4 regions of the Lactobacillus paragasseri genome follow, and region 3 is predicted to be linked to each of the others. Evidence: predicted binding sites of a transcription regulator. Region 3 holds the regulator's gene; each other region holds the start of a gene.
What was found. Region 3 encodes HrcA, which represses chaperone genes, less so after heat shock. Its sites were predicted from a motif close to TTAGCACTCNNNNNNNNNGAGTGCTAA; they were not measured.
Positions count from the first base shown of each region.

Region 1 (5,398 bases), 900 kb from region 3:
ATCACCATCGGCATACAGAGAGCGCACAGCAAATTAAGCAAAGAGCCTTTGATTCTTTCCGCCCAATGCTTGCAACTTGGGTAATTGGCTTAATAGTTGGAATTTTAACTAGTTTGGTGCATGTGCGTGTAGTAGCAACTAATTTTTATCAATTTTTCCAAAGTCAAGGTCAGAATAATTTAAACTTAGGAGTATTTATTCCTTTATTGCTCTTGGCACTTCTACTTAATTGGCTAGGAATTGGTCAACCTTTAGCATCTTTGACGGCAGGTAGCGATAGTGCGACTAATGTTGCTAATCTGAACTATGCTTTAACTCATGGTTCAAGCTGGAATGTACCTAATCCTTATATTGGTAATTCTTTATATCAATCTTATGGAAAATTTGGCGGTAGCGGTTTAACTTTAGTTTTATTAATTGGTATTTTAATTTTTATTAAAAAAAGCAGCATTGTTAGAGTGGCACGCTGGAGCTTTATACCGACATTATTCGGTTCTAATCAGGGTGCTTTTCTAGGTATACCTATTATGCTTAATCCACTATTTTTATTTCCATATGTAATTTTGCCAGTTATGAATATGCTTTTAGCTGCTAGCATGATTGCAGTCCATTTGGTTCCAGCTTCGGCTTATAATGTCTTATCTGGCACACCAGGCCCCTTAGTAGCATTTATTGCTACAAATGGAACGTGGCAAGCTTTAGTATTTTCGATGTTACTCTTTGCTTTGGATATTTTGTTATATTTACCGATCATTAAAATGTCTAAGGATGTCCAGGATGAAATTGATTTGTTAAATGATAAGGAGGCGGGGTATAAACATGTTAAATAAAAAAAGGGTGTCAAAAAACCGCCTACTTTTACTAGGAACATTTATTTTTTTAATAGTTTTGTCCATTCCTACTTTTTTCTGGATCAAAAGTGCCAATCATGATTTAGCTGAAAGAAGAAAATCACAAATGTCACCAGTCATTATGATTCCGGGCTCTAGTGCTACGACTGAACGATTTAATGAATTAGTTAATTTACTGAATAAAGATACTTTTAAAAAGCATAGTTTATTGAAAATTCAAGTAAAAAAGGATGGAACGCTGAAATATAGTGGAAAAATCAACCGTAATGATAATGAGCCTTTTATTGTTGTAGGTTTTGAAAACAATCATGATGGCTATGCTAATATTAAAAAACAAGCCGGTTGGTTTGATGAAGCATTTGCGCAACTTAGTCAGCAGTACAAATTTAATAATTTTAAGGCCTTTGGACATTCTAATGGGGGATTGATTTGGACTTATTGGCTAGAAAATTATTATGACGATTATAGTGATGAAATTCGGATCAAGAAATTAATGACCTTAGGTACTCCGTATAACTTTAATGAAAGTAATATTGATTATAAGACTGAAATGTTAAATGATTTTATTAAGAATCGAAAGAAAATACCACAGAACTTAGATGTATATTCTGTATCAGGCGGACAGAATTATGAATCTGATGGGTTGGTTCCAGAAAGTAGTGTAGCTGCAGGAAAATATATTTTCCAAAATCAAGTAAAACATTATACTACGATGACTGTTACTGGAGCTGATGCTCAGCACTCATCATTGCCGCAGAATAAGCAAGTAGTTCAGCTAATTGAACAATACTTGCTTGAAAGCACTATTGGAGATAACACGCAAGGAAATGGTCAAAGACCAAGAGGAAGTCGAAAAAAGCAAGACCAAAAGTTAAATAATTAAAAGATTGGAAAAATAATAAAAACAAATAATTTAGAAACAAATCTGACATATTAATTCACAAATTATTTAAGCACAATGCACTTTGAATAGCGTATTGTGCTTCTTTTGTTCACAAATTAAAATAATCTGTGGAAAAAACATGATATAATATTTGGCTTTCTGTGGATAACCTGTTATAATAAAAAATGTGAGTAGTTAGCACTCATTAGTTACAAGTGCTAAAATTTTTGAGAATATGAGGAGTGTGTAAAGCATGGCATACTTTGACAATGGAAACTACAATTTTGATGATTTGTTTAATGAATTAAACAGAGACTTTTTCAATGATGGAAGAATGACCAATGGTCAACAACCAATGAGATATAGTGCTGGTCAAGCACCTCAACAAGGAGCACAAAATGGCCAACAACAAAAGGAAAAGCCAATTGGTGTTGATTTAACTGAACAAGCTAAAAAGGGTAAATATGATCCTGTCATTGGACGTACAGCTGTTATTGACCAAGTTATTGAAATTTTAAGTAGACGTAAGAAGAACAATCCTGTTTTAACTGGACCTGCTGGTGTTGGTAAAACTTCAGTAGTTGAAGGCTTAGCTCAAAGAATCGTTGATGGAGACGTTCCTGAAAAACTTAAGAACGCCCACATTATTGAGTTGAACATTAATGAATTAGTTGCAGGTACTTCTCTTCGTGGTAGTTTTGAAGAAAAATTAAAGAAGATTATTGATAAAGCTAAGGGTGACAAGAATGTTATTCTCTTTATCGATGAATTACATAATATTGTTGGGGCAGGTTCTACTGACTCAGAAAACAATTCTGGGGATGCTGCTAATATTTTGAAACCAGCATTAGCAAGTGGTGAAATTCGTGTGATTGGTGCAACTACTACTAGTGAGTACCAACAAATCGAAAAGGATCCAGCTTTAGCTAGAAGATTCCAACCAGTTCAAGTACCAGAACCAACGATTGAAGATGCTGTTCAAATTTTGAAAGGCTTAGCTCCAAGATATGAGAAGTATCACAACGTAAAATACGATCCAGAAGCATTAAAGCTTGCTGCTGAACTTTCAAATCGTTACATCAATGATCGTCATTTACCAGATAAGGCCATTGATTTAATGGATGAAGCTGGTGCTAAGAAGTCCTTAGGGATGGATCAAAAGGATGAAACTTCAATCAAGAATAAGATTCATGCCTTAGAAGGTAAAAAGGCAGAAGCAGCTAAAAATGAAAAATATGATGAAGCTGCTAAGCTTAAGAAAGAAATTGAAGACCTCAAGAAAGATCTCAAGACTGCGGGTAAAGCTAGTGAACTTAAAGTTACACCAGAAGATATGTACTCTTTGATTCAAACTAAGACTGGTATTCCAATGAGTGAAATTAATGCAAATGAAGCTCAAAAGAACGCTAACTTAGCTGCTGACTTGAAGAAGGTTGTCATTGACCAAGATAAGGCCATTGATATCATCACTGATGCAATTGCTCGTAAGCAAGTATTTAAGGATTCTAACCGTCCAACTGGTTCATTCTTACTTACTGGTCCTACTGGTGTTGGTAAGACTGAATTGGCTAAGCAGTTAGCAATTAAGTTGTTCGGTAAGGCTGATGCCTTAGTACGTTTGGATATGTCAGAATACCAAGACCAAATGGCTGTTAACAAGTTAATTGGTTCAGCACCAGGTTATGTTGGTTATGGTGAAGGCGGACAATTGACTGAAAAGATTCGTCACCAACCATATTCTTTGATATTGCTTGACGAAATTGAAAAGGCAAACCCACAAGTCTTCAATGCCTTACTTCAAATTATGGATGATGGTCGCTTGACTGATGCACAAGGCAGAACAATTTCCTTCAAGGATACTATCATCATCATGACTTCAAACGCTGGATACTCTGACAAGTTACTTAAGGGTGACGATCAAGATGCTTTACGTAAGGCACTTGAAGTTTACTTCAGACCAGAATTCTTGAACCGTCTTGATGCAATTGTGCCATTCAATTCATTGACTAGCGAAGATATGCTTAAGATTTTAGATCTTTACTTAGCTAAGATGGAGAAATCACTTGCTAAGAGAAACATCAAACTTCATGTTACTGCTGATGCTAAGAAGTACTTGGCTAAGAAGGGATATGATAAAGAATTCGGTGCTCGTCCATTGAGAAGAGTTGTTGAACAAGATCTTGAAACCCCAGCTGCTAAGTTAATTGTTTCTAAGCCTGATACTAAGGAAGTTAAGTTCACCATCGACGATAAGCACTTATACTTAAATGGTGAAGTACTTGAAGACGTATTGTTTGATAAAGAAACACGCGAACAAGAAAAGAAAGACGTTAAAGAAGCTGAAAAAGCTGATAAAAAAGAAAATAAATAGTTAATACTATTTTGCTTGAAAAGAGACGGTGGATTAATTCACCGTCTCTTTTTTTAATTAATTTTAATTATAGGGTAGAATTCCCGACAAAATCAGGTATAATAATTAAAAATAAATTAAGGAGAATTGGAATGAAAAATTTCTTTAAGAAAGTTCCAGTAAATACTTTTTTAAAAGCGGATTCTCGCTTAACTAGACATTTAAATGCACGTGATTTAGTTGCACTGGGAATTGGGGCAGTTATTGGAACAGGCATTTTTATTTTACCTGGTCATGAAGCTGCTCAACATGCTGGACCTGCTGTTGCGATTTCGTTTTTGCTAGCGGCAATTGTTTCTGGTATGGTTGGAATGGCATATGCTGAGTTCTCCTCTGCTATGCCAGTGGCTGGATCTGCTTATTCTTTTGGCTCAGTGATTTACGGAGAAATTGTGGGTTGGATAATCGGATGGGGACTACTATTAGAATATTTCTTGGCTGTTTCTGCCGAAGCAACAGGTTTTGCTTCTTATTTTAATAATAATATTTTGGCGCCAATTGGTATTCATTTGCCTAAGGCTCTTGAAGCGGGACCAATGGAGGGCGGAGTAATTAATCTTTCTGCAGTCTTGATTGTCTTGATTGTAGCTCTAATTTTATATCAAGGCGCTAATTTATCGAAACGGGTAGAAAACATAGCAGTAATTATTAAGGTTGCTATTATCATTTTGTTTATTGTGATTGGACTTTTCTATATTAAGGCAGAAAATTATGTTCCTTTTTATCCTAAGAAATTTCAAACTCCGCCATTAGGAATGGGTGGAATTTCTACAGCAGCAGCGACAGTATTCTTTGCTTTCATTGGCTTTGACGCTTTAGCAGCTAATAGTGCTGAAACTAAAGATCCTGCTAAAAATGTAGTTAAAGGAATTATGGGAACAGTAATTATTGCAGTATTACTTTATGTTAGTTTTTCTTTAGTTTTGACTGGGATGGTCAACTATAAGCGATTAAATGTTGACGATCCAGCGGCATATGCACTAAAAGTTGTCGGATTAACTGCTTGGAATAAGTTAATCACAGTTGGGGCGTTGGTAGGAATTTTTACGGCAATGATTACAATGCTACTAGGTGGATCAAGATTACTCTATGCTTTAGGAAGAGATGGATTATTACCTGACTCAATGGGGAGTGTACATGCTAAAAAGATGATTCCTGATCATGCTGTAATCGTTTCTACTATAGTAGCAGCTATTTTTGCTGGGTTAGTCCCATTGATGGAATTAGCGTCTTTAATAAATGCTGGCACTTTAA
Region 1 is NZ_AP018549.1:1,835,302-1,840,699, reverse strand. Features, by position in the region: gene LpgJCM5343_RS08965 (PTS transporter subunit EIIC) at 1-830, shown strand, start outside; gene LpgJCM5343_RS08960 (alpha/beta hydrolase) at 820-1,734, shown strand; gene LpgJCM5343_RS08955 (ATP-dependent Clp protease ATP-binding subunit) at 1,988-4,105, shown strand; gene LpgJCM5343_RS08950 (APC family permease) at 4,237-5,398, shown strand, end outside.
Region 1: the regulator HrcA is predicted to act here: its motif matches at 1,930-1,956, upstream of LpgJCM5343_RS08955 (ATP-dependent Clp protease ATP-binding subunit).

Region 2 (5,398 bases), 570 kb from region 3:
AACGTACGTTATAAACAATTGGCAAACCAAATAGTAAAGGTTCGTTAATGTTAAATACAGCAGGAACAGCTTCAAGTTTACCAAGTTCTCGTAATTGTTTAGATCTAGAAGCAAAAGCCATCCAGAGTGCCATACCTAAAGTAGCACCAGAACCACCCATGATTACGAATGCGTTTGAGAATTCACCAGCAAAGACATAGTGAGCACCAGAAGCATTAGCAGCCATGTTTGATAAAACAATTGCTTGGTAGAAACTTGAAATAATAGTCGCACCGTGAATACCAAACCACCATAAGAAGTGAATCAGGAAGAAGATAATCAAAACTCCCCACCAGGTATTAGCAATGTTTGAAACAAATGAGAATGGAATAAACAATAATTGGAAAATATCTGTACCAAGAACAATTAAGATAACGTCAATTAAAGCAATGACAATCGCAATCACAAAACCAGGAATCAAAGCAGTAAATGAGTTAGCAACACCTGATGGAACAGATGCGGGCATTTTAATTCGCCAATTGTGTTTAATACAGAAACGATAAATTTGAACAGTTAACCAGGCAACGATTAAACCAGTAAAGATACCTGTAGCACCAATTCTAGTTAAACCAGAACCAGAAACGCCATAACCACCAGCAATAACATTATCTTTCTTCAAAATGTTAACAAAGACAGTGTTACCGCCCTTCCATACTAATTGTGGAACGGTAATGAATAAACCCATTAAAGTTAAGAAAACTGCGTTCAATGGATCAAGCAATAAGTTTTCTTCTTTACGATAAATATCTGCATAGTTATAAGCAAATGATCCAGCAAAGTAAATTGCGATAATACCCATCGTGGCGTTGTAAATAACAGTATAAATATTGTTAAAACGTCCAAATGTATTATTGTAAAAATCTACAAATCCTTTAGCAGTAATAACTTGCGTTAAAACTGTTAAGACCAAAAACATTGATCCAATGATAGAAAAGGCAATAATCGAATAACCAGCACCCATAATTGCACGTACAAAACGTGAACCTGAGAACTTGCCTAGTATCTTCATCATTTTATCTTTAAATGATGGTTGCGCAGTGTCAGACATAGTACATCCCCCTCAATTTGTCCTACTGTCTATTACTTTCAAATGTCTTAATTGCTCGTGCATATTTGTCGCGACCATTTTGAATGTTACTAATTCTTCTTAAGATCAAAATGGAACCTAGCATTCCAATTACTAAAATCGTAACAATTACATTTGCGACATCATTTGTAGTCATAAAAGGAAATAGAAGCTTTCCAAATGGTAAATAGCAACCTATAGCAAAGATTACATTTGCACCTAGCTGCAGTTGATAATAAAGTTTCGTAAATTTCAAATCAGTATTTCTCACATTCCATTTACTTACTTGCTCAACTGAAGCTACTAATAATAAAACAAACAATAATCCCGAAATTATCGAAGCAACAATATCTTTGTAGCAAATTGCAAAAACTAACCAAAATAGATTAGTGAATAAGAACGCCGCAGAAAAATAACGAATCATTAAATAGCGGCTAAAATTTATAGATCTTACACTCATGTCATGTTTCTTTTGTTCTAAACTCTGATCTTTTTTAGTCATTATTGTATCTGCCCTTTCAATATTGTTCCCGAACAATTCAGACAACACCTGTATAATACTACTAATTGAAAACGGTTGCAACAATGAAGACTGTTTTCTTATGAAAAATAAAATTCTATACTTTTTAACTTTACAAGCGAGTTTTTAATTTGTAGAATGAACTTCGAAAACGCTTACTTTAGAAAGGATGTATTGAATATGACTGGATACACTATGCCAAAAGGCTTTTTATGGGGCGGCGCTGTTGCTGCCCACCAACTTGAAGGTGCATGGAATGAAGACGGAAAAGGAATGTCAGTTGCCGATGTAATGACTGTAGGATCCGCAACTAAACCACGTGAAATCACAAATGGCGTCATCCCTGGTAAGAACTACCCTAACCATGATGCTATTGATTTTTACCACCATTACAAGGGCGATATCAAATTAATGGCTGAAATGGGGTTTAAAGCTTTTCGTACTTCAATTGCTTGGACTAGAATTTTTCCTAAGGGCGACGAAAAAGAACCTAATGAAGCAGGTCTTAAGTTCTATGATGACTTATTTGACGAATGTCACAAATATGGAATTGAACCAGTAATTACTCTTTCTCACTTTGAAATTCCTTATCACTTAGTTAAAGAATATGGCGGCTTCACTAACCGTAAATTAATTGACTACTTTGTTCGCTTTGCTCGCGTATGCTTCAAGCGTTACAAGAACAAGGTTAAGTACTGGATGACCTTTAACGAAATTGATAACCAATCTAGTTTTAACAATGACTTCTTGATGGCTACTAACTCCGGAATTTTATTCAAGAATGGCATGGGCGATAAAGAAAAAGAAGCAGCAATGTATCAAGCAGCTCACTATGAATTAGTTGCTTCTGCTTTAGCAGTTAAAGAAGGACACAAGATTAATCCAGACTTCCAAATTGGCTGTATGATTAATTACTCACCTGTTCGGCCTTTAACTCCATCTTCAGACGATGTCTTACTTGCTGATAAGTTTGAACAAAGACGTGACTTCTTCTCTGACGTTCACGTTAATGGTGAATATCCAAACGCAGTTGAAGACTACATTGAAAGAAATGGCTACCGTCCAGATATTACTGAAGAAGATAAGATTGCCTTAAAGGAAGGTACTGTTGATTACGTTGGCTTTTCATACTACCAATCAACTACTGTCTCAAGTAAGAAAGTTAAACCTGATGAGTTAACTGACTTACAAGAAGCAATTGTTGAAAATCCTACATTGCAACGTAGTGACTGGGGTTGGGAAATCGATCCAGAAGGTTTAAGAATTTCTCTTAACCACTTAACTGACCGCTACCACAAGCCACTCTTTATTGTTGAAAATGGTCTTGGTGCTTACGACAAACGCGAAGCTGATGGCTCAGTTCATGACCCATATAGAATCGATTACTTAAGAAAGCACATTGAACAAATGGAAAAGGCTGTCGTTTTAGATGGTGTTGACTTGATGGGTTATCTTCCTTGGGGATGCATTGACTTAGTATCAGCTGGAACTGGTCAAATGGACAAGCGTTATGGCTTTATTTACGTTGATAAAAATGACAAGGGTGAAGGAACACTTGAGCGTTCAAAGAAAGATTCCTTTGACTGGTACAAGAAAGTTATTGAATCTAACGGCAAAGACTTAGACTAATCATGAAAAATAGGATCTAGAATTACTCTAAATCCTATTTTTTTGTGCTAAAATTAGCACTTTGTCAATTAGAGTGCTAAATATTTTACATTCTATTCTGACCTACTACAATAGAAAGTGTAGAGAGCGTAATGGAAGGAAGTTTTATTATGGCAAACGAAATGATGAAGAATCGTAACAATGATAATATGATGGATCAATTAAGCGATTGGTTTAGTTTTCCAAAAGACTTTTTTGACGATAGTTCAATTAAGAACATTATGCAATCTGATGTAGCTGAAACAGACAAGGACTATATCGTTAAAGTCGACATGCCAGGAATGGATAAGAAAGACATTAAAGTTTCTTATAAAGATGGCATCTTGAATGTTTCAGGTAGCCGTGACTCATTTGACAACTTAGATGACAAGAATGGCAACCTTATTCACCGTGAAAGAAGCGTTGGTCACATTCAAAGAAGCTATCGTATTCCTGATGTTGATTCTAAAGAAATTTCTGCTAAGGACATCGACGGCGTTTTAACCATTACCTTGCCAAAATTAACTGAAGAAGACAAAGAAAACACAATCACAATTGAATAAATTTGATTGCTTACAAAAAAAGGCATCCCGCAAAGCGAGGTGCTTTTTAATTTACTGCAATAATTTTTACATCATAACTTCCAGCTGGTGCTTCAACAGTTACTGTTGCACCAGCTTTTTGCTTCATTAAGGCCTGTCCTAAAGGAGAATCAAAAGATATTTTTCCTTTAGTCAGGTCTGCTTCCATTCTACCAACAATCCGGTATTCTTCCGCATCATCATCACCTTCAAAAAGCAGTTTTACATTTGAACCTAAATCAATTGTGCCACTTTTATCTTTTTGAATAATTTCTGAATATCTTAATTGTTTATCTAGATAACGCAGTCGACTCTGCAAATGCCCTAATTCCATCTTAGCAGTCGTATATTCTGAATTTTCTGACAAGTCTCCCATACTACGAGCTTCTTGCAAAATTTTAATTCTACGTGGTCGATCTTTTTTTAAACGGGCTATCTCGTCTTTAATTTCTTGATAGCCTTCTGGCGTCATTTTTTGATAGTAAACCATTATTTAACCTTAACATCGTTTCCAGTAAGAATGTCTTGCTTGTAAAGTTCACCATTCTTGACTGAATAATGACCAACAATTGTTCCAGTTGACTTTTCAGCTAAAGAGTATTGACCATTGCCACCATCAATTAAGGTAAAGTTGTCTGGACCATAATTACTTGAATAACCATGCTCTTTAATTGTGTCAGAAACCATCTTGTTAAACATAGCATCTGAAGCATTATGAGATGATGATGCATTTTGACTATTACCATTAGTTTGGGTGTTAGATGCAGCTGAATTTGATGCATTGTTCGAATTAGTTGATCCAGTTGAATCAGAAGAATTGTTAGAGTCAGTTGATTTGTTCTTATTAGTCTTTTTGCTGGTAGTATTACTTGAACTTTCACTACTCTTATCGCTCTTCTTATCAGAGTTAGTAGTTTCTGAATCATCAGTATCTACATCAGTCTTATCTTTCTTAGTAGTGTGTTTCTTAGCCTTATGACTCTTCTTGTGACTTGTCTTACTGCTTTTTGCTTCGTTATTAGTACTAGATTGATTGGCACTATTGCTGCAACCTACAGCAAGAAGCATTGTCATTAAAGTTATTCCTGATACAAAAATGTTCTTTTTCATATTCATTTCCTCCGATATTGTTATAAACATTATACTTCATAACGTCTATTGAAATACTTATGAAAGTTACTTTCATTCATAAAATTAGTGTATTAAATCATTATTTGCTGTATAGTAAATATAATGAAAAATATTATAAAAAAATTAAAGGAGTGTAATTTATGTCTCACGAATTAACCCTACAAGAAATTGATCAATTCCGTAATGACTTTGATAATTCACGCAATGAAGTTGTTTCTCGCGCAGCAATGCGTTCCGGTGTTCTAGAAGCCTCATTTAACCCAACAGTTACTAACCGCTTAAATGATGTTTTCTCTGTTGAAGTGGAAACTGATAATGTTACTAACCAAATGCAATCAGGACGTTGCTGGTTATTTGCTACTTTAAACACCTTACGTCATGACTTTGGTAAAAAGTATAAGGCTAAGAACTTCA
Region 2 is NZ_AP018549.1:222,463-227,860, reverse strand. Features, by position in the region: gene celB (PTS cellobiose transporter subunit IIC) at 1-1,087, opposite strand, end outside; gene LpgJCM5343_RS00935 (hypothetical protein) at 1,110-1,607, opposite strand; gene LpgJCM5343_RS00930 (6-phospho-beta-glucosidase) at 1,806-3,254, shown strand; gene LpgJCM5343_RS00925 (Hsp20/alpha crystallin family protein) at 3,404-3,835, shown strand; gene greA (transcription elongation factor GreA) at 3,882-4,343, opposite strand; gene LpgJCM5343_RS00915 (hypothetical protein) at 4,343-4,963, opposite strand; gene LpgJCM5343_RS00910 (C1 family peptidase) at 5,125-5,398, shown strand, end outside.
Region 2: the regulator HrcA is predicted to act here: its motif matches at 3,308-3,334, upstream of LpgJCM5343_RS00925 (Hsp20/alpha crystallin family protein).

Region 3 (5,398 bases):
AGGGAGTTTATGCAACCAGGGCTAAAATAAATGGAAAATGGCATGATGCTATGACTAGTGTTGGTTACAACGAAACTTTTAAAACAAACCACGGTTTAACAATTGAAACGAATATTTTTAATTTCGATGAGGAAGCATATGGTGAACCATTAACTTTAGCGTGGTACAAGTTTATACGTTCAAATAAAAAATTTTCTGGAATTGAAGAATTATCACGTCAACTAGACCAAGATAAACGAAATATAAAGCAATATTTCTATGATTTAGAAAAATAATTATTTGGATCTATCTTTTTATAATTAATGTGATAAAATGTCTTTATCAATTGAAATCTAATATTGAAAGAAGGTTACGCCATTGCGTTTTTAATCTTGCAAAATAGCATAGTTGAATTTTAATAATTATTTTTTCTTTTATAGGGGACAACTGTGCACTTTTGACAAGATTGAACGTAGATGGAATATCTTCTTTTTTGCTTAATAAGGAGAAAGTCTGCACTTGTCAAAAGTGTAGGCTTTTTTCGTGAGGTGATTATATGAGCAATATTAAGATTTCAAACCTTTCTTTTAAATATTCCGACAGTAGTGAAAATATTTTTAATAATTTAAATTTAGATTTGGATAGTAGTTGGAAATTAGGACTTGTAGGCAGAAATGGCAGAGGAAAGACAACATTCTTGAATCTGTTACGTGGAAAATTGCAAGGAACAGGAGCCATCAAAGCTAACCTTGAATTTAATTACTTTCCTCTTTATGTGGAAAATGAAGAACAATTAACTCTCTATGCTTTAGAAGAACAAGTTCAATTTGACCGGTGGGAACTTGAACGTGAATTGAATTTAATGCAAGTAGACGCTAATCTTATTTGGCAACCTTTTAATACTTTAAGTGGAGGGGAGCAAACTAAGATATTATTAGCTTTATCTTTTATTAATAAGGATGCTTTTCCATTAATTGACGAACCAACGAATCATTTAGACGAAGAGTCGCGAAAACAAGTGGTTAGATATTTGCAAAAACATTCGCAAGGTTATATTGTTGTGAGTCATGATCGAGATTTTTTAAATCAGGTAACTAATCATGTTCTTGCAATTGAAAATACAGAGATTCATTTATATCAGGGAAATTATGCAAGCTATGAAGATACTAAAGAGAAGCGTGATAAGTTTAACCAGGAGAAAAATGAAAAACTCCGTGGTCAAATTAAAACTTTAAATGCAAGTAGACAGCGTATTAAAGGATATTCACTTCAATCAGAAAATAATAAAAAAGCTAGTGCACATAAGAATGAAATTCATGCAGATATTAATAAGGGATTTTTTGGTCATAAGGCTGCTAAGATAATGAAAAGATCAAAAAATATTGAAAGAAGGATGAATAAAGATATCCAAGATAGAAAAGGTTTAATAAGGAATGTTGAATCTGTGCCAGAATTAGAGATGAATTTTCAACCAAACTATCACTCGACTTTATTAGAAACTCGGCATTTAGATTTGAAAGTTCAAGATAAAAAGTTGTTTAAAGACCTAAATTTAATTGTTAAAAAACGAGGAATTGTTTCCCTTGAAGGAAAAAATGGATCGGGAAAATCTACTTTTTTGAAAAGTGTTTTAAATAAAAATATAGATGTAACTTATCAAGGAATTTTAAGTTTAACTAATGGTTTAAAAATTTCCTATTTACCACAAAATTTTGTAGAATATTCAGGCACTTTGGCAGAATTTGTTCAAAAGGAACATTTGTCTTATGAGAAAATGCTTAATATGCTTAGAAAAATGGGTTTTCCTAGAACAAGTTTTGAGACGAGAATTGAAGAAATGAGCATGGGGCAGCAAAAAAGAGTGGCCATTGCTAAGTCATTAGTTGAAGAGGCTGACCTTTATCTGTGGGATGAGCCAGCAAATTACCTAGATGTGTTTAACCAAGATCAATTAATTGATGTTTTAAAGAAGGTTAAACCAGCGATGCTTTTAGTTGAGCATGATGAGTATTTTATTAGTCAAGTAGCAAGTAAACGGATAAAATTAAAGGTAGATGACTAGCAGATTGTATAGAAAGAATAAAAATGGCATTTGATTATAAAAAAGAATATAAAAATTTGTATCATCCAAAAAAGCAACCTGAAATTATTAAGGTTCCTAAAATGAATTACATCGCAGTTTCAGGAAGTGGAGATCCTAATCAGGAAGGTGGGACTTATCACAAGGCGTTAGAATTACTTTATGGGCTTGCCTATACTATCAAGATGAGCAAAAAAAGTGAGCATAAAATGCCAGGATATTTTGATTATGTAGTGCCACCACTTGAAGGACTATGGTGGTCAAAAGATAAGCAAAAAATTGATTATGCTCACAAGGAGAACTTCGCCTGGATATCGATGATTCGACTGCCTGATTTTGTTACAGAAAAGGAATTTAATTGGGCAGTTAAGACAGCTACTGAGAAGAAAAAGCAAGATTTTTTTCAAGTTAAATTCTTTACTTATGATGAAGGACTTTGCGCTCAGATAATGCACATTGGTAGTTATGATGATGAGCCAGCGACAATTGAAGAGATACATCGATTTGTAAAAAAAGAAAATTATCAGATAGATATTCAAAATCCACGCTATCATCATGAAATATATTTAAGTGATCCAAGGAGAACTAAGACTGAAAGGCGTAAAACTGTAATTAGACTACCAATTAAATGATTAAGGTAAGCACTTGTTGCTTATCTTTTTTTATAAAAAGCAAATTTAATTAGCACTCTGCTTGCACAATTGCTAAGTTATGGTATCATATTAATTGTTAGCACAAGAGGAAGAAGAGTGCTAATGATGGGGGCGAGAAAATGTTGACTGAACGGCAAGAACTTATTTTAAAGACTATTATTATGGACTTTACTCAGTCTCATGAGCCAGTAGGTTCTAAGACCGTGATGAATCAACTGCCTGTCAAGGTTTCAAGTGCTACAGTTCGAAATGAAATGGCGGCACTAGAAGAAAAGGGACTACTTGAGAAGACTCATTCTTCAAGTGGTAGAATTCCTTCAACTGCTGGTTATCGGTATTACTTAGATCATTTGATTAATCCCGTAAAAATACCAGCATCCGTCTATAATCGAATTATTTATCAATTAGACCAACCCTTTCAACAAGTTAATGAAATCGTACAAGAAGCTGCAAAAATTCTGTCTGATTTAACTAATTACACTGCTTTTGCAGCGGGTCCTGAAACTCGCTCGGTTAAAGTAACTGGTTTTAGGATCGTTCCCCTTTCAAGCCATCAAGTGATGGCAATATTAGTTACGGATGACGGTAATGTAAAGAATCAAATCTACACGTTACCTCATCATACAAATGGGGAGGAGATTGAAAAAGCAGTTCGACTAATTAATGATCAATTAGTTGGAAAACCACTTAGTTCAGTTAATGAAGTGTTACTTAAGAGAATTGCAGACCATCTAGTTGCTGGTGGATCAGCAACTGAAATTTTGGATTTGCTTCAAGATGTTATTAAGGATGCTGCTAGTGAGCAAATGTATGTGGATGGTCAGATTAATCTTTTGAGTAATTATGAAAGTGACGATTTAGCTAAAGTTAAATCTCTCTACAAATTAATTGATCAAAATGATGCTATTTCAAGCTTGATTGGTTTTAATCCTAAAGATGAAATTAAGAATGATTCAAAGTCGAAAGTTCAAGTTAAGTTAGGTTCTGAATTACAATCAGATCTACTTGAAGATTATAGTTTGTTGACTGCACAATATAGCGTTGGTAAATATGGTAAAGGAACAATAGCATTACTTGGACCAACTAACATGCCATACTCGCAGATGATCGGATTACTCGAGTATTTTAGGAATGAACTAGCAAAGAAATTGTTAGATTATTATGGTAGATTTAAGTAAGGAGGTTAGCTGTGAGTAAAGAAGAGTTTCCGCATGAAAAAGATTTAAAAGACGAGGTGACCCCAGATAAGGCACCAAAGAAAGATCCAAAAGCAACTCCGAAAGAGGAAGTTAAGGAAAATCCAGCAAAAGATTATGAAAAAGAAATCGCTGAATTGAGAGCTAAGAATAAGGATCTTGAAGATAAATATCTACGTAGTGAAGCTGAGATTCAGAATATGCAAGCACGTTATGCAAAAGAGCGTGCGCAATTGATTAAATATGAATCTCAAAGCCTCGCTAAAGAAGTTTTGCCAGCAATGGATAACTTAGAACGCGCGTTAGCTATTAAAGCAGATGATGAGGCAGCTAAGCAACTCCAAAAGGGTGTTCAGATGACACTTGACTCATTAGTTAAATCAATGAAAGATCAAGGAATCACTGAAATCAAAGCCGAAGGTGAAACTTTTGACCCTGCGCTACATCAAGCTGTTCAAACTGTTGCAGCAGAAAATGATGATCAAAAGGATCACGTAGTTAAAGTTTTACAAAAAGGATATCAATATAAAGATAGAACATTAAGACCAGCAATGGTTGTAGTGGCTCAATAAGAAAGGAAGTTACATATATGTCAAAAGTTATTGGTATTGACTTAGGTACGACTAACTCAGCTGTTGCCGTACTTGAAGGAAAAGAACCTAAGATTATTACTAACCCAGAAGGTAACCGTACGACTCCTTCTGTAGTTGCCTTTAAGAATGGTGAAATTCAAGTTGGGGAAGTTGCTAAGCGTCAAGCTATTACTAACCCTAACACTATTGTTTCAATTAAGAGCCATATGGGTGAAGAAGGTTACAAGGTTAAGGTTGGCGATAAGGAATATACTCCACAAGAAATTTCAGCCTTTATTTTGCAATACATTAAAAAGTTTTCTGAAGATTACTTAGGTGAAAAGGTAACTGATGCAGTTATCACTGTTCCTGCTTATTTCAATGACGCACAACGTCAAGCTACTAAAGATGCCGGAAAGATTGCTGGTTTAAATGTTCAAAGAATTATCAACGAACCAACAGCTTCTGCTTTAGCATATGGTCTTGATAAAGATGAAAATGATGAAAAAGTTTTAGTATATGACCTTGGTGGTGGTACTTTTGATGTTTCCATCTTGCAACTAGGTGATGGTGTCTTCCAAGTATTGTCAACTAATGGTGATACTCACCTTGGTGGTGATGACTTCGATAAGAGAATTATGGATTGGTTAATCCAAAACTTTAAGGAAGAAAATGGTGTTGACTTATCTAATGATAAGATGGCATTACAACGTTTAAAGGATGCTGCTGAAAAGGCTAAGAAAGACTTATCTGGCGTTTCATCAACTCACATTTCACTTCCATTCATTTCTGCTGGAGAAGCTGGTCCTCTTCACCTTGAAGCTGATTTAACTCGTGCTAAGTTTGATGAATTAACTGATGACTTAGTTCAAAAGACTAAGATTGCTTTTGACAATGCATTAAGTGATGCTGGCTTGA
Region 3 is NZ_AP018549.1:794,100-799,497, forward strand. Features, by position in the region: gene ribF (riboflavin biosynthesis protein RibF) at 1-275, shown strand, start outside; gene abc-f (ribosomal protection-like ABC-F family protein) at 536-2,041, shown strand; gene LpgJCM5343_RS03910 (GyrI-like domain-containing protein) at 2,065-2,691, shown strand; gene hrcA (heat-inducible transcriptional repressor HrcA) at 2,832-3,890, shown strand; gene grpE (nucleotide exchange factor GrpE) at 3,902-4,480, shown strand; gene dnaK (molecular chaperone DnaK) at 4,498-5,398, shown strand, end outside.

Region 4 (5,398 bases), 370 kb from region 3:
AAATTTGATTAGCTAAGTGATCTAAGAAGTACTGGTCGTGAGAAACAGTAATAATTGCGCCTTGATAATTCTTTAGGAACGCTTCTAACCAATCTAAAGTATCTAAGTCAAGGTAGTTAGTAGGTTCGTCAAGCAGCAGTACTGGTGGCTTTTGTAAAAGCAATTTAACAAAGGCAAGTCGTGTCTTTTCACCGCCAGAAAGGGTGCCAATTACCTTATTCCAAGTATTTTCTTTAAAATTAAAACCGTTAAGAATACTCTTAATTTCAGCCTGGTAGGTAAAGCCGCCTTCTTGTTCGAAGTCGTAAGCTAATTGATCATACCGCTTGAGCAAGTCTTCATCTTCGGGATGGTCGGCAATTTGCTCTTGCATTTTAGTGATTTTTTTATTTTTTTCGATTAAGTCATTAAAGACAGTAAGCATTTCATCCCAGATTGTTTTGTCTTCATCGAGGCCATTTTCCTGAGCGATGTAGCCGACTTTTAATCCCTTATTAATAGTAAATTGACCACTAGTTGGTTCTTGTTGACCAGTCATGATCTTTAATAAGGTAGTTTTTCCGGCTCCGTTAGGTCCAACAAGACCGATTCTGGCATTGTCAGGAACCGAGAAAGAAATGTTACTGAAGATAATATTGCCTCCAAAACGTTGTTCGAGGTCTTGAGCTTGTGCAATAATCATAATTATTTTCTCCTAGTGCTTATTTTAACATAGTGAATCTTTTAAATTTTATGAAAATATGACCTTTGTGAAAATTGTTTCTTGATTTATCCTTAAAGAATGCCTATTATTAGTTTGATTAGTAAATATTTCACATTCGTATTTATAAAAGAAAGAGGCCTCTTAATGGATGAAATTAAGATTCCTAAGGCTACTGCCAGACGCTTGCCGCTATATTATCGCTATTTAATCTTTTTAAATGATGAAGGAAAAGAAAAAGTGTCCTCAACTGAACTTGCGGAAGCAGTTCAAGTTGACAGTGCTTCAATTCGTCGTGATTTTTCTTACTTTGGTGCCTTGGGTAAGCGTGGCTATGGCTATGATGTTAAGAACTTGCTTAATTTCTTTAAAAAGATTTTGAACCAAGATACTTTAACTAACGTTGCCTTAGTTGGTGTTGGTAATATGGGACATGCGCTTTTGAATTATAACTTCAAGCGTACTAATAATATCAGAATTAGCGCTGCTTTTGACATTAATCCTGAAATTACTGGAACAATTATGTCAGGTGTGCCTGTTTATGATATGAGTGAAATGAAGAAGCAGCTTCGTGAGCAACAAATTACGATTGCAATCCTTTGTGTACCGCAAACAGCAGCGCAAAGGACTGCCAATGAAATGTTTGATGCCGGAATTAAAGGAATTATGAACTTTACGCCACTTCGTTTATCTGCACCTTCTAGTGTTCGTGTACAAAATGTTGACTTGGCGACTGAACTTCAAACTTTAATCTATTTCTTGGATTCAGATAAAGATAAGAACAAAAAATAATTTACTATTAATATAGCTTTTGCACAAGCTTAACTAGGCTTGTGCATTTTTTATACATTTTTATTTGTAATCAGAGAGAAAATAATTTTAAGATAAATAGGCATAGAATTTTTAAATTTAGAAATAAGGTAGATAAAATGATTAAAAAAATGGCAGTTTATTGTGGTGCACGCTCAGGTAACCGTCCTGAATATGCCAAGGCTGCTTATGAATTTGGTAAAAAAATGGCAGACCACCAGATTGAGCTAGTCTATGGTGGCGGTAAGTATGGTTTAATGCGAGCAGTTGCTGATGGCGTTTTAGAAAATGGCGGTATTGTTCATGGCATTATTACTGAAGAATTAAAAGATCGTGGTGCAGCTTACAATAAGGTGCAAGATTTTCGCGTGGTGCCAAGTATGGATAAGCGCAAAGATACGATGATGAACTTGGCTGATGGGATGGTAGCTCTTCCTGGCAGTATTGGTACTTTAGAAGAAATAAGTCAAGCTATTTCTTGGACTGCAATTGGCGATAATGCTAAGCCCGTTGCTTTTTATAACTATGCTGGCTTTTATGATTATTTAGATAAGTTGTTGAAGCGCATGAATCAGGATGATTTTTTAGAAAATATTTACTTAGATACGGTCTATTTTGGAACTGATTTTGATAAGATTTTGCAGTTTATGGAGGATTATCAGGCTCCGGCTTATCGTGAATATTGATTTATTAAACTAAAGAAGCATAATCTAAATTTCCCCCTCGTATTTAGGTTCATACTTCTTTTTTTGACCACTTAGAACTTTAAAATGACCGCTTAGTCAATTTCACTAGATTTTAATCTTATATTCATGTTTAATATAAATATCAAGAACGAAACAAGGAAGTGAGAATTGTGAAAGTTAAGCTTGAACTTGATCCAGATCAGCAAGAGACAGAAATAACAATTCATGCTAAAAGCTTAACGCCTGAAGTAGAAAGAATATATCATCAACTTCAAACTGATTCAGAACATCCTGATCAAATTGAGGGGATGATGGACAATACTTCTTATTATTTAAGTATTAACGATATTCTCTTTTTTGAAACAGACGCTAAGCAGGTAATGGCGCATACGACGAGGAATGCATATTTTGTTAAGTATAAATTATACGAACTAGAAAACTTATTAAGTGGACAGTTCATGCGAGTATCGAAATCGACTATTTTAAATTTAGATCAGATTTACGCTGTTACTAAATCGATTTCTAATTGTCAGATTAAGTTTCATGATTCCTATAAGACAGTCTATGTTTCAAGAAGATATTACCGAGATTTAAATGAAAGATTAAAAGAGAGAAGGGCATTATCATGAGAAAGGCCAGTTTTGGAAGAATTCTTTGGGGGTTAGGTTTGCTTGCGGCAGCTGCGTTTTTAGTTTTAGATCAGCTCCACTTGATGCCATTAGAATTAGGCTTTTGGGCAATTTTTTGGACAGTAGTCTTTGGAGCAACCTTAATTACTTCTTTAATTAATAAAAGTTTAGGCGGCAGCATTTTTTCACTTGCTTTCCTATTAATCATTTATGCTAAACCACTTCATATTGAAAGTATTGTTCCTTGGACAGTACTTTTAGCAGCGTTCTTAATTTGGGGAGGTTTGAGATTAATCTTCAAAAAAAGCTGGAAGCCGACTGTGATTATTAATGGTGAAAAAGTTAACGCTAATTGGTCAGACTTGAAGGCACCACATAAATTTAAGGCTGAGCATGTATTTTCTGATACGTCTAGTTCAGATAATGATGACAATATTGTGATTAGCGAAAAGTTGTCTTCTACTTCACGTTATGTTCATTCGCAACACTTAGAAACGGTGACTGTGAATGTTTCAATGGGAGATGTTAATGTATATCTTGATTCAGCTAAGCCTGCTGGGGATGAAGTACTTGCTAACATCAATATGTCGATGGGAGATATAAATATTTACATTCCAACTTCTTGGCGAGTTGATGATCAACTTGAACATAAATTTGGTGATTTTACTATTGATGGTGATCAGCCAGCAGAAGGTCCAACATTAGTACTTCAAGGTCGTGCTAATATGGGGGATGTTACTATTAAGAGAGTTTAGAACTAGAAAAGTCGATCAGCTCTAATTTGAAGTAAAAATTAATTTGCTGTAAAATACTTGTAGTAAAGAAATACTTGTAGTATAAAAAAAGAGAGCTACTGAGAATAGCTCTCTGAAGCACAAGCCGCTAAAAGTGCGGTGGCAAAATTATTATTAGCAAACTAAAAAGTCGCTATCAAACTCGGCCAAAAGTTATGGAGCGGCTTTTTTTGTTTGCTTATTTTTTCTTCCACAAATCGTGGATAGCCTTTATGAGCTTTTTTACGGCTTTTACCAACTTGGTCATATCTCGCACCAGCTTTACCAATAACAAGACAATACAATCCAAGAGCCCAATAAAGACATAGACAGCGCCAAATAAGGCAACCATCAAGCAAAGTGTACCTCCTTTCAGTAAGATTCTGAACAATAGCTATTACACCATTGGCATCATCTCCTTAAACGAAAGTACCACCGCATATTTAACTTTTTGTGCTTGTTTAATTTTATCAAAAATTACAGACAATCCATATTGAATTTTTAAATAAATATTAAATAAATTAGCACTTTTTAGCACTCAAGCAAGAAAAGTGCTAATTTTTGTGTCTAAATACTTGCTTTTCTTTTATAAACAAGGTACTATCGTAAATGTAAGTTAGCACTTATGAGATATGAGTGCTAAGTGATGTAATAATAGATTAAATATGTACAGGAGGGACTAACGTGTTACAACCAATCGGTGATCGCGTGATCGTTAAAGTAAAAGACGAAGAAGAAGAAAAAGTTGGAGGCATTGTCCTGGCTTCTAACGCTAAAGAAAAGCCTCAAATGGGCGAAATTATTGCCGTAGGAAATGGTAAGCGTAACGCAAATGGCGACTTAATTCCTATGTCAGTTGCAAAAGGTGAAACAGTATTCTTTGATAAATACTCTGGCACTAACTTGAAATACGAAGGCGAAAAGTACTTAGTACTTCGTGAAAGCGACTTATTAGCTGTCGTTAAGTAATTAAATTAGAAATAAAAGGTGGCATATAAATATGGCTAAAGACATTAAATTTTCTGAAAATGCAAGACGCTCATTATTAAAGGGTGTTGATAAATTAGCAGACACTGTTAAGACAACTTTAGGACCTAAGGGTAGAAATGTTGTTTTGGAAAAGAGCTATGGTGCTCCTGACATTACTAACGATGGTGTTACTATCGCTAAGAGTATTGACTTAGAAGATCACTTTGAAAATATGGGTGCAAAGCTTGTTTCTGAAGCTGCACAAAAGACTAACGATATTGCTGGTGACGGTACTACCACTGCTACTGTTTTAACTCAAGCAATTGTTCGTGAAGGTATGAAGAACGTTACTGCTGGTGCTAACCCAGTTGGTATTCGTCGCGGTATTGAAACTGCTACTAAGGCAGCTGTTGACGAATTACACAAGATCAGTCACAAGGTAAGCACCAAGGATGAAATTGCTCAAGTTGCTTCTGTTTCATCAGCTTCAACTGAAGTTGGTAACTTAATTGCTGACGCAATGGAAAAAGTTGGTCACGATGGTGTTATCACAATTGAAGAATCAAAGGGTATTGATACTGAACTTTCAGTAGTTGAAGGTATGCAATTCGATCGTGGTTACTTATCACAATACATGGTAACTGATAACGATAAGATGGAAGCAGACTTAGACAACCCTTACATTTTAATTACTGACAAGAAGATTTCTAACATTCAAGACATCTTGCCATTATTGCAAGAAATCGTTCAACAAGGTAAGAGTTTGTTAATCATTGCTGACGATGTTGATGGTGAAGCTCTTCCAACTCTTGTTTTGAACAAGATCCGTGG
Region 4 is NZ_AP018549.1:419,995-425,392, forward strand. Features, by position in the region: gene LpgJCM5343_RS01995 (ABC-F family ATP-binding cassette domain-containing protein) at 1-682, opposite strand, end outside; gene LpgJCM5343_RS02000 (redox-sensing transcriptional repressor Rex) at 848-1,492, shown strand; gene LpgJCM5343_RS02005 (LOG family protein) at 1,630-2,196, shown strand; gene LpgJCM5343_RS02010 (LytTR family DNA-binding domain-containing protein) at 2,367-2,825, shown strand; gene LpgJCM5343_RS02015 (LiaF transmembrane domain-containing protein) at 2,822-3,580, shown strand; gene groES (co-chaperone GroES) at 4,283-4,567, shown strand; gene groL (chaperonin GroEL) at 4,599-5,398, shown strand, end outside.
Region 4: the regulator HrcA is predicted to act here: its motif matches at 4,215-4,241, upstream of groES (co-chaperone GroES).